Regions from separate parts of the Thalassospira sp. Z349TD_5 genome, predicted to be linked through region 1. Evidence: predicted binding sites of a transcription regulator. Region 1 holds the regulator's gene; each other region holds the start of a gene.
What was found. Region 1 encodes LexA, which represses DNA repair genes until DNA is damaged. Its sites were predicted from a motif close to ATGTTCTANTTTGGTTC; they were not measured.
Positions count from the first base shown of each region.

Region 2: a site for LexA is predicted at 2,001-2,017, ahead of AC0VXT_RS15850 (ImuA family protein). Genes of this name have one in related genera too.
Region 3: a site for LexA is predicted at 1,586-1,602, ahead of recA (recombinase RecA). Genes of this name have one in related genera too.
Region 4: a site for LexA is predicted at 1,565-1,581, ahead of uvrA (excinuclease ABC subunit UvrA). Genes of this name have one in related genera too.

Region 1 is NZ_CM149654.1:1,991,322-1,994,479, forward strand. It holds gene AC0VXT_RS08975 (ComEC/Rec2 family competence protein) at 1-1,306, shown strand, start outside; gene lexA (transcriptional repressor LexA) at 1,459-2,166, opposite strand; gene moaC (cyclic pyranopterin monophosphate synthase MoaC) at 2,316-2,795, opposite strand; gene trpC (indole-3-glycerol phosphate synthase TrpC) at 2,814-3,158, opposite strand, start outside.
Region 2 is NZ_CM149654.1:3,427,538-3,430,695, forward strand. It holds gene AC0VXT_RS15845 (Y-family DNA polymerase) at 1-1,099, opposite strand, end outside; gene AC0VXT_RS15850 (ImuA family protein) at 1,086-1,865, opposite strand; gene iolB (5-deoxy-glucuronate isomerase) at 2,250-3,053, opposite strand; gene iolE (myo-inosose-2 dehydratase) at 3,053-3,158, opposite strand, start outside.
Region 3 is NZ_CM149654.1:1,035,003-1,038,160, reverse strand. It holds gene AC0VXT_RS04615 (helix-turn-helix domain-containing protein) at 1-293, shown strand, start outside; gene recA (recombinase RecA) at 372-1,445, opposite strand; gene nikR (nickel-responsive transcriptional regulator NikR) at 1,729-2,208, opposite strand; gene AC0VXT_RS04600 (DUF4198 domain-containing protein) at 2,308-3,105, shown strand; gene AC0VXT_RS04595 (hypothetical protein) at 3,155-3,158, shown strand, end outside.
Region 4 is NZ_CM149654.1:2,176,386-2,179,543, forward strand. It holds gene AC0VXT_RS09895 (Gfo/Idh/MocA family protein) at 1-294, shown strand, start outside; gene AC0VXT_RS09900 (class II fructose-bisphosphate aldolase) at 315-773, shown strand; gene AC0VXT_RS09905 (class II fructose-bisphosphate aldolase) at 805-1,395, shown strand; gene uvrA (excinuclease ABC subunit UvrA) at 1,592-3,158, shown strand, end outside.

The sequences.
Region 1 (3,158 bases):
GCATATGGGGCTTCTGTGCGGAACGGTATTTTTCCTGATCCGCTTGGGCTTGGCGGCAGTCCCAACGATTGCCTTGCGTTATCCGATCAAGAAATGGGCCGCCGTTGGTGCGATGGTGGCCGGGCTGGTCTATCTCGGATTATCCGGCGCGACCGTTCCGACCCAACGGGCATATGTCATGCTGCTTGTGGTTTGGGTTGCCTTGCTACTGGATCGACGCGCCATTTCGCTGCGTCTGGTCGGGGTGGCTGCGGTGATTGTTTTGCTCTTGCGACCGGATGTGGTTTTGGGCGCAAGTTTTCAGCTTTCCTTTGCCGCTGTCGGCGCGCTGGTTGCTTTTTATGATGGACCGGGACGGCGTTGGCTTGACGGGCAGGGAGCCCGACCATGGTTTGAACGCGTGATGGTCTATCTGGTCGGGCTTGTCATCACGGGCATCATTGTTACCGCTGTGACGGCCCCGATCATTGGCTATCACTTCGGCCGGATATCGGCCTTGGGCGTGGTGGCAAACCTGATTGCCATACCGGTAATGGCGTTTTGGATCATGCCATTGATTGTTGCCGCACTTGCCCTGATGCCCTTTGGGTTGGAATACCCCGTACTGTGGTTGATGCAGCCCGGTTTGACCGTTTTACTTGATACCGCATCCGGGTTGGGCAGTGTCGAATGGGGATTATGGTACGTTGCGGGCCTTGATGCCGTGGCGGTATCTTGCGCGATGTTAGCGCTAACATGGTGCGTGATCTGGCGGGATCGCTGGTTGGTGTTACCTGTGATCCCGATACTGATCGCGGGGATAATCATTCAATCGCGCCATCATTCACCCGATATTCTGATTTCCGGGGACAGGGAAAGCTGGGCGGTTTTTGATCGCGACCAACAGGTTCTCCACATCCCGCAAAAACTGTCTTCATTTCAAAAATCCCTATGGATGGCACGGTTTGGGCTGCGTCCTGAAAATGAAGACCGGCATCTGCAAACATGTGCCAATGATCCGTGCCGTGTTGTGATGGGGGGTGATGTAATGGGTGGTGATGGGCAAAAGACCATCGTGATCGCCAACACATTCGCCAACCCGTTCTATGCCTGTCGCAATGCCGATATCGTGGTCGATCTCAAAAGTGATCTGCCCCAAACCCAATGCCGCGCAGCAGGGGCTGATATTCTGGTCGATGATGATGTGTTGTGGTGGCAGGGCGGAGTGACCATTGATCCGGACAATCATGAAAACCCGGTGAGATCGGTTCGAACCGAAACCGGCGGCTGGCCATGGATTGTCATTGGTGGCAGGATTGCCCGCTGAGCCGCACCGGAACCGGCAAAACAGCCGGTAACAAACAGCACGAAACCACCAAAAAAGTAATCATCATACAAATAAATTTCGCCCGGCCTTCATCAAAGCCGGGCGAAACAAAAATGGATGTATGTATGGGGCAGAGCTTAGTCTGGCTTGCCTTAGTACTGGCGCAAAAGTCCCACCAGACGCCCCTGAATACGAACCCGGTCCGGTGACAATGATCGGGTCTCATAACGCGCGTTGGCAGGTTCAAGCATGACTTCACCGCGGCCGCGTTTAAGGCGCTTAAGGGTCGCTTCACTGTCATCGACCAGGGCAACGACGATGGTGCCGTCATGGGCCTGCTCGCACCGCTGGATCAGCACCGTATCGCCATCAAGAATCCCGGCATCAATCATGGAATCGCCTGAGACCTCAAGCGCATAGTGATCACCAGCCCCCAGAAGGGCGGCGGGTACCTGAACCATCGTGCTTTGATCGCGCAGCGCCTCAATCGGGGTACCCGCAGCAATCCGGCCATACAGCGGCAGCGAAATGGCGTCACTGTTGTCAGAAAAGGCCGTCGGGACCGTTGTTGGCCGATGCGGGGTTTTGCGCGCACTGGCAAGCGATGTCACATTGTTCGGGGTCTCGGGCGCATCATCATCGCTGTTTTCCGGCAGGCGCAAGACCTCAAGTGCCCGTGCGCGATGGGCAAGGCGGCGGATAAACCCGCGTTCCTCAAGCCCGGTAATCAGGCGATGAATGCCCGATTTGGATTTAAGGTCCAGTGCCTCCTTCATTTCATCGAAAGAGGGCGAGATACCGCGATCGCGAAGGTAATTGTCGATATAGACCAGCAATTCATATTGCTTGCGCGTCAGCATGATATTTTCCGAACCTGTAACAAGAACAAAAAGAATACATAGATGTTCTACTTTAGTTCTTTTTACAGGTCAAGCGCATCGATATGATTTCACATCAAATCTGTCTAATCGCCATCATTATTCAAAATATGTGAATAATCGAATGGGGTCTAATCGGCGACGAAGGTGCCTGATTTGCCACCTTCTTTTCGGGTCACACGTAGATCAGTAATCTGCATGCCCTTATCGACCGCCTTGCACATGTCAAACACCGTCAGTGCCGCAACAGAGGCGGCCGTCAATGCCTCCATCTCGACCCCGGTTTTACCCGTGGTCTTGCAGGTGGCGGTAATATCAACCGCATCAACGCCGTCAACCAGTTCAAGATCAACCGTCACCGATGTCAGCGGCAGGGGATGACAGAGCGGGATCAGATCCGGGGTTTTCTTGGCCCCCATGATCCCGGCCAATTGGGCGATGGCAAGAACATCCCCCTTTTTGTGGCCGCGTTCGGCAATCAGTTTCGCTGTTTCGGGCGACATCAAAACGCGGGCCTTGGCAACGGCAATGCGGGCAGTCTCGGCCTTGGCCGAAATATCGACCATCACCGCGTTACCGCCTGCATCAATATGGGAAAGTTTGTCTGCCATAAAACTGTCCGATCCCAATCAGGCCGTGTGGCCAAGTAGTGTGCGGGTAGCCGTGGCAACGTCGTCCTGACGCATCAGGCTTTCGCCAATCAGGAAGCATTGCGCGCCGACCTTTGCCATGCGCGACAAATCATCTGGTGTGAACAGACCGCTTTCGGCGACCAGCAAACGGTCCGCATCAACCATGGCGGCCAGTTCTTCGGTGGTGGTGAGTGACGTTTCCATGGTTTTGAGGTTGCGGTTGTTGACCCCGATCAGACGCGACTTAAGCTTCAACGCCCGTTCAAGTTCCGGAGCGTTGTGGACTTCGATCAAAACATCCATGCCAAGCGCACGGGCCGCATCTTCAAGCTCAGCAGCCTG
Region 2 (3,158 bases), 1.4 Mb from region 1:
GATGCGTGATCCGGTCAACCAATTGCGCAAGAGCGATGGTTCCGCCACTGTCATCCTGCTTTTGATCCAGCCGGACCTGACGAAAGGTGACATGTTCAACCCAAGGCGCATAAAGGACGACCTGTTCAATGCCAAATCCGGCATCCACACCGGGCATTTTTTCCGCAAGAAGCCGCAGGATATGAAGCTCGATCTGGCACGGACTGCCGGTTGTCACAGCAATCGTATGGGTATGCCCATCGACCTGTATACAGCGCAAAACGACACGGCGCAGACCCAGGTTTTCGCCCCGAAGTCTTTCGCACAACTCCCCCATCATGGCTTCAACCGCCTGCGAAAGGGTGACGGCATCGCCCAATGGTTCGCCAAAACTGCGTCCGATCAGCCAGCGATGTTTGGGCAATTCAAAACTCAGATGTTCTGGCAGGCGGCCATAAAACTGATCAAGACGTTGCAAAACATTCGGCCCCAGCCGGGTAGTGATGTTCGCGCGCGGTAATGGCGTAATATCGCCAAGACGTTTGAGCCCAAGTCGGGAAAGCAAGGTCAAAATATCATCCGCTAGCCTGAGACAGGACACAGGAAATCGTGCAGCAACCGTATGATCGCGCGGCAGATGCAGGATGCGCTGATCGGGCGCATCAGGATGACAGCGTGCCGCTGCCCAAGCCGCCCCGGCGGTATCGGCAATCGCAGCACGCGCATGCATGCCACGTGCCTGCACATCACGCAAAACCTGCCCCAGCATTGCAGCTTCGCCGCCAAATAAATGGCTCCCGCCCGTAATGTCGAGCCATAAGCCCGCGTCCCCCTGCAAGCTTTGGGTATGCAGCATACGGTCTGGTGCGATCCATGGGCTGTAGCGATCCATAAACTGGATCAGACGGGTTAGTTCCGATTGATAACGGTCGGGTTCTTCGGAAATATTCGTCAGATCAGGCAGGATGCTGCGCGCATCGGACAGGCGCATGGCACCATGCAGCCCCGCCTGATACGCAGCACCATTCAATCCGCACACCAGAACGCCTTTGGGATCAACACGCGTGATGATCAGTGGCACATCGGCCTTGGGGATTTGCCGTGTTTCATTTCCGCACACAGGCGACGCGATCCGATGGCAGTCGATCTTCCATTGCGTCAACCACAGATATAGAAAACGTTGCTGCATTGATCTCAACTCTCCAGCCGCCCGGTCGAACCCCACGTCCCCCGATCAGGCTGAGATGATGAATATTTCCTGTACTGTTTGTCTTCCGGTCATCGGAAGGTTCGATTTTCCAGCGCGTTAGCGCACTGGATGGTGCAAGACGTTTGGTCTGTTGCGCCCTTCTCAGCACGATCAAACGGGTCCCAGCCTTCTCACACGCCAGTTGCAGACGTCTGGCCGCCGTCAAGCCATAGTCAGTCGTTTCCAGAATAACCGATGCGACCTGCCCGGATTTGGCAACTTCTTCACATGCCCAAAGAGCCGTAACCTGCTGCCCGGTCGTCATCATCAAGGGCGGCGGACCCGATGCCAGATAAGGCAAGGACAAATGATAAAACCGACCCTGATCAATGGCCCGCCGCTGCCTGATCCAAAAGACAGATTTGCCACACGGTCCTGTTTCACATTTACTTTCGCCAATCTGCGCAAGATGCCACGCCAGAACCGATGCGGCCCCATCGTCATGACTGCAAACCACTTCATGCAAGCCAACAGATCGAATACCGACAGGACCAATATGCCGGGATAGCGACACATTCCCAAAGGCATGCGAAATCACATCACCCGTCTCACCGTCCGGACAAGCAACCCGCCCCTTCCACTGTTTGTCGAGCTGTGCCAAGGCCGCACGCGCCTCATCAAGCCGTTCAGTTAACATCACACACAACATATGTTCACTATTTGTTCTTTTCTAGGCGCTAACATACTCCAGAGTCAAATTGAAACTCCTGAGTATCCTTCCTTCCAAGCTATTGCAGCCTACCGGATTCTATCGATTTATCTTCTTCTATCAGAACCACATGACAACAAGGCTCAGAAGAATATCAATCAGAACAAACAAGTATCTGTTCCCCGGTCATAATTCCAAATTATGACCGGCGGGAAGCGTGTGGCATTTCGTTGGGAGATTTAAGTAAATACTCATTTGATATGAGTATTTACTTAGTACCAGAAAAGACGACATCTACTTGCATGCACACCAACGAGAAAAGCCTCCAAATGGCTCAGCCGTATTCGCGGAAAACTCTCGATCAGTCTGCAATCACTTGCTATCGCGCTGGAATATCCAGTTATGATCTGGATGGTTTTGGAAACGCCATTTGCGCATCGGCCCCGCCATGACGTTAAGATAATACATCTCATAGCCATATGGACTGCCGCACGGATGATGGCCCTTGGGCACCAGAACAACATCGCCATCTGAAACCGCCATGGTTTCATCCAACTCGCCATCCTCGGTAAAGACCCGCTGGAACCCAAACCCCTGAGCAGGGTTAAGGCGATGATAATAGGTCTCTTCAAGATAGGTCATGTCAGGATAGTTATCCTCATCATGACGATGGGGCGGATAACTTGACCAGTTGCCTTGCGGAGTAAACACCTCGGTCACCAGCAGGCTATCGGCAATGTCTTTATCTTCCATCGCAATCGGATGAATATAGCGGGTATTGGCCCCTTTGCCACGCTCAACCAGTTCAATGTCACTGATCACCCGTGCCGGGTAATTTCCCTTGCCCGGTGCGGTACAAACCGCAAGCGTACAATCCGTCGTGGCCATCGCTTTCCAGTTCGCCTCATTGGGTGCATAGACGCAAGCTGGCGGGATCCGCTCAAAAACGCTCATGCGTTTGCCAAGTTCACCGAAATCCTGATTATCGACAGAAATGCTTGCCTTGCCTTCGACCAGAACCAGAATGACTTCACGATCCCCTGTTGCCTCGGCAGCACTTTCGCCAGCTTTCAGGTGATACAGACCAAACCCGACATATCCCCAATTGGCATCTTTGGCGGTAATGTCATGCACCTTGCCGTGTTTTCCACTTGGTTTTCTAAGCAGGTCTGCCATCAGATGTCTCCTTTATCCAGTCTGGTATCCAGTCCGGTTTTCTCGGCCATATCGCGGAGCGATTTCAATCCCAGTGACTGGTATTCAAACGGGTTGCGCACATTG
Region 3 (3,158 bases), 960 kb from region 1:
CTGATCTGACGCTGGCACGGTTGGCGCGGCGTTTGGGCTTTCCGCTTAAGCAGGTTTCAACCGCGATTAATCTTGTCACTGGCGAAAACGTGTCGCGCTATATCAACAAGCTGCGCATTGAACATGCCTGCCGGGAATTGGAAACGGGGCAGAACGTCACCACCGCCATGCTGGCAAGTGGCTTTAATACCAAGTCAAATTTCAATCGCGAATTCCTGCGTATCACCGGCAGCACGCCAACCAAATGGCAAAGCCATTCAACCGTGACACAGCAAACCAGCATCTCACAGTAATCAGCCCCCAGACACCTCGACACAAAAAAACGGGCGCACCCAAAGCACGCCCGTTTTTGTGTCGTAGATCAAAGAAGATCAATCGTCGTTTGACGGATCATCTTCTTTCATATTGGTCATCGCCTCGGAAATCAGACCGGCACTCTCGCGAATGCTGGCTTCGATTTCGTTGGTCATTTCCGGATTCTCACGCAGGAAAGTCTTGGCGTTTTCACGGCCCTGCCCGATACGGGTCGAGTTATAGGAGAACCACGAACCTGACTTCTCGACAATGCCGGCCTTAACACCAAGATCAAGGATTTCACCCATCTTGGAGATACCTTCGCCGTACATGATATCGAATTCGACCTGTTTGAACGGCGGTGCCATTTTGTTTTTAACAACTTTGACACGGGTCTGGTTGCCCACGACCTCGTCACGGTCCTTGATCTGACCGATGCGGCGAATATCAAGTCGGACAGACGCATAAAACTTAAGCGCGTTACCACCCGATGTGGTTTCCGGGCTACCAAACATCACACCGATCTTCATACGGATCTGGTTGATGAAGATCACCATGCAGTTCGACCGCGAAACCGAACTGGTCAGTTTACGCAGCGCCTGGCTCATCAAACGGGCCTGCAGGCCAACGTGGGTGTCGCCCATTTCGCCTTCAAGTTCGGCGCGCGGCACAAGGGCAGCAACCGAATCGACAACCAGAACATCAATCGCCCCGGAACGCACCAGCGTATCGGCGATTTCAAGAGCTTGCTCACCGGCATCTGGCTGCGAAATTAGCAATTCGTCGGTATTCACACCCAATTTACGGGCATATCCCGGATCAAGCGCGTGTTCCGCATCGACAAACGCACAGGTGCCGCCAAGTTTCTGGGCTTCGGCGATGGTGTGCAGGGCCAATGTGGTCTTACCCGAACTTTCCGGACCGTAAATTTCAACAATACGGCCGCGCGGCAAGCCACCAATGCCCAACCCGATATCCAGCCCAAGCGAACCGCTTGAAATTGCGGAAATATCAATGCCGCTATCACGCTGGCCGAGCTTCATAATCGAGCCCTTGCCAAATGCGCGTTCAATCTGCCCGAGGGCGGCTTCGAGTGCCTTCTGCTTATCCATAGTATCCTTATCCACCAAATGCAGCGCGGTCTGAATCATTGCTCGAACTCTCTTATTCCACAGGGCCGGGTAGGATGCAACGCAGGCGGTTCCCCGGACCTAAATGCGGAACGCCACCGCTTAAGAAGCCTGCTGCCTTAACAGATTGAATTGCCTGTGCACGCCAGCAGAGCGCTTGAGAACATAATGCGAACATTTACATAGAATTTTCGATGTTGCAAGTTTGTTCTCATTTGCGGGTCCGAATATTTGGATCAAACACCCCCGTATTGACCGCCCTCTCATGCCCCACCATACCGTGATGCTGCGGAAAATAAGGAAATTACGTCGTGATTTTCAGATGTTCGTGCTTATGCGCATGCCCATGATGATCCCCGCCGTGGTGATGGGATTCCACATGCATCTCGCCGGGCACGGAGTAAAGTTCACCATGGCGCACACCGGGCTGGGCCAGAACCTTATCGGCAAAGGCACGAATTTCGGCAAGGCTGCCGCGCAGTGTCACGCTTTCAAGGCAGGTATCATGATCAATGTGAAAATGAACTGTCGAGACCGTTAAATTATGATGTTCGTGCTGGGTGCTCATCAGGCGAGATGCCAGCATGCGTTCTTCGTGATCATACACATAATTTAAGACCGCAATCCCCACCCCGTTTGCATCTTCAGCAAGCTTGGTGTTTTGCAGTTTTTCACGGATCAGGTCGCGAAACCCTTCGGATCGGTTGGTATAGCCGCGCTGATTAAGAAAGGCATCAAAGGCCTCCATCAAATCATCTTCAATCGATACGGTGACGCGGGTCATCACAATTCCCTTTTCAAAATCATCGGCTTGACTCGTATGAACAAATTTGAAAAGTTCATACTTCCTTTTCTATAGACCTAATTTCCCAAAGGATAGCAGATGTTTCAATCAAAGTTCGCACCCGGTGTGATTATTGCCGCCCTTGGCTGTATTTTGAGCGGTGTGGCAACCGCCCACGAATTCACCACAACCAGCAGCCCAATCGATGTCAAACCGGGCGATAGGGCGACTTTCACGCTGGATTCGAGCCATATTTTCAGCACCCCAGAAGAAGCCGAAGCCGCCAAGCATCTTAGTGCGACTTTGATCACGCGCGATCAGAAAACGGCCCTTGATTTCAAAATCAACCCCGACGCCCCTAATCTGATCGGGACGTTTGATGTTCCTGACACCGCAGCATGGCTATCGGCACATCGTCTGCCCGTTGTCTGGTCACAGACTCCCGATGGTTGGCAGGAAGGCGGTCTTGATCAACATGCCGATGCGATTGCCGCGGTTCGCTATGAAAAATTTGCCAAACATCTGGTTGGCGCGACTTCCGACGATTCCGCCGATGATTTCGTCAGAACCCCGGTTGGCGATAAACTTGAAATTGTCCCGCTTTCTGATCCACGCAATACCGCGATCGGTCAGGATGCGACGTTCCAGATCCTGCTTGATGGGCAGCCCCTGACAACCACGGTATTGGCGACCTATGGCGGCTTTACCGACACGCCGTCGTCATGGGCCTATGCCAGTGAAACACTGACCGATGAACGCGGCAGCGGCATTGCCAAGGTCCGCATCAGTGCGCCGGGCATGTGGGTGGTGCGGGTTGCGACCGATGTTTCGGATCAGGAACAAGGTATTCGCGGTCATAACCTGCGGGCGACCCTGACCTTTAATGTCGCCGATTAAATCGATGTTCTCAAAGGTCAGACGAGTGGCAAGACAAATAGTCATACAAATGA
Region 4 (3,158 bases), 190 kb from region 1:
GAAGAAAAAGGCGCTGGTTCAGCCGATATTGATACCCACACCAAGACAAATGCGCTGAAACTTCACCATGCTGCCACAAACAGTGCCGGAGAATTTACACAATTGGACGAGATCATCAAAACTGATGACGAGCCCGATCATGACGGCCTGTGTCTGCGTGAACAGCAATTTTTCCTAAAGTCTATAACGGAAAATCTTGACCTTACGCAGCATATGGAAGATGCATTGGGCTCTTTGCGGATTGCCCTTGCTGCGGACCAGTCGGTTCGGATGGGGGCACCTGTTTTACTCTGACCCCCAGGAGGAGTACCCACATGCCTTCCGTTAAACCCGGTGTTGTTACCGGTGCTGCCTATCGTGACCTTGTCGCTGCTTGTAAGCAGGATGGTTATGCCTTACCCGCTGTCAATATCACATCGTCAAGCACGATGAATGCCGCCCTTGAGGCCGCTGCAAATGCCGGTTCTGACATTATCATTCAGCTTTCGAATGGTGGTGCACAGTTCTTTGCCGGCAAGGGCATCAAGGACGCTGCGGCTGCCCGCGTTGTGGGCGCCGTTTCAGCCGCACGCCATGCACAGCTTCTGGCTGAGTATTATGGTGTTGCGGTTGTCCTGCATACCGATCACGCGAACCGCAAGTTCGTGCCATGGGTCGATGAAATGCTGAAATGGAGCGAAAAGGCCTATGCCGAAGAAGGCAAAGCGCTTTACAGCTCGCACATGCTTGATCTTTCCGAAGAACCACTCGAAGACAATCTGTTCAACCTGTGAAACCTTCCTCAAGCGTATGTCCGCCATCGAAATGAGCCTAGAAATCGAACTGGGCGTCACGGGTGGCGAAGAAGACGGGATCGGCCATGAACTCGATACCTCGATCGAGGAAATTGATCCGCGTCTTTACACCCGTCCCGAAGAAGTCGAAGAAGCCTATCGTCGCCTGTCACCGCTCGGCCATTTCTCGGTCGCAGCAGCATTTGGCAACGTGCACGGCGTCTACAAGCCGGGCAACGTCAAACTGCGCCCTGAAATCCTTCTCGAAAGCCAGAAATTCGTCGCCGAGAAGCATGGTCTTGGCGATAGCCCGTTGGACTTCGTGTTCCACGGTGGTTCGGGTTCGGAAAAAGCGAAAATCGAAGAAGCCGTTGGCTATGGTGTTTTCAAAATGAACATCGATACCGACACTCAGTTCGCTTATGCCCGTCCGGTTGGTGAGTATGTCGAAGCAAACGATCGCGCCTTTAAATATCAGGTCGATCCTGAAACCGACAAACCCTACAAAAAACAATATGATCCGCGTGTCTGGATCCGCGAAGCTGAACTTTCGATGGCTGCGCGCCTCGAAGAAGCCTTCAAGGATCTTGGTGCGATCGGTCGTTCGGTGACCAAAGGCTAGTCCGCCTGAAACGGTCAAAAGATTTGTGAAGCCCGCCGGACTTGTTCGGCGGGCTTTTTCATGCATCCATGTCGACCTTGGTTGCGAAAAAGATCTCTCCTGACAAATACTGACAGGAACTGTCAGGGGCATGCTTGCGTATACAGGTTGCCTCCTCTATACACTTTCCGAACAATTCAGGAACAAAAGGCCCGACATGCTGACGAAAATTTCGGTTCGCGGTGCGAAAGAACACAATCTGCAGAACATTGACGTAGAACTGCCCCGTGACGCTTTGGTTGTGATTACCGGCCTGTCAGGATCGGGTAAAAGTTCGCTGGCATTCGATACAATCTATGCCGAAGGCCAGCGTCGCTATGTCGAAAGCCTGTCGGCTTATGCGCGGCAGTTTCTTGAACTGATGCAAAAGCCCGATGTCGAATACATCGACGGCCTGTCACCGGCGATTTCGATTGAGCAGAAAACAACGTCGCGTAATCCGCGCTCGACCGTTGGTACTGTTACAGAGATTTATGACTATATGCGTCTTCTCTGGGCGCGCGTTGGCATCCCCTATTCACCGGCTACCGGATTGCCGATTGTCAGTCAGACCGTATCGCAGATGGTCAACCGCGTGCTCGAGATGGAAGAAGGCACACGTCTGTATCTGCTGGCCCCCATCGTGCGTGGCCGCAAGGGTGAATACAAAAAAGAACTGCGTGATTTACGGTCACGCGGTTTTCAGCGCGTCAAAATCGATGGTGAAATGTATGACATTGATGACGCGCCAGACCTCAACAAGAAACTCAAACACGATATTTCTGTTGTTGTTGATCGTCTGATCGTCAAGGACAGCATCGGAACGCGCCTTGCCGACAGTTTTGAAACCGCCCTTGAACTGACCGATGGCATTGTCCTTGCCGAAGACGCCAAAACGGGCGACACCACGGTATTCTCCGCCAAGTTCGCCTGCCCGGTTTCTGGCTTCACGATCGAGGAAATCGAACCACGTCTGTTCTCATTCAACAATCCGTTTGGCGCCTGCCCGGCCTGTGACGGTCTTGGCACCCAGATGGAATTCGATCCGATGCTGGTGGTGCCCGATGAAAGCAAAACGCTTGATGATGGCGCGGTTGCACCGTGGGCCAGCTCAACATCGAAATATTATCTGCAAACCCTGAAATCTGTCGCCAAGCATTTTGGTTTTAAAACCAACGTTGCGTGGGAAAAGCTGCCCAAAACCGCACAGGACACCATCCTGTTTGGCTCTGGCGACGAAGACGTCACCGTGACCTATGACGATGGATCGCGCAGCTATAAGGTTTCACGCCCGTTTGAAGGCGTCATTCCAAACATGTCGCGTCGTTGGCGCGAAACCGACAGCCAGTGGGCCCGTGACGAGCTTTCCAAATACCAGATGGTGTCAAACTGCCCGACCTGTAACGGGCAGCGTCTCAAACCCGAAGCCTTGGCTGTTAAGGTCGATGGGGCTGAAATCTCGCGCATCACAGACCTTTCAATCGCCAAGGCGGCCGATTGGTTCCTGGCCCTTGAAGACAAACTGAATCCCAAGGAAACCGAGATTGCGCGCAGAATCTTGCGAGAAATCAATGATCGCCTGCGTTTCCTGCGTGATGTCGGTCTGGATTATCTGTCGATGTCACGGACATCGGGCACCCTTTCGGGCGGTGAAAGCCAGCGTATCCGACTGGCATCGCAAATCGGTTCGGGTCTGACCGGGGTTCTTTACGTGCTTGATGAACCGTCTATCGGCCTTCATCAAC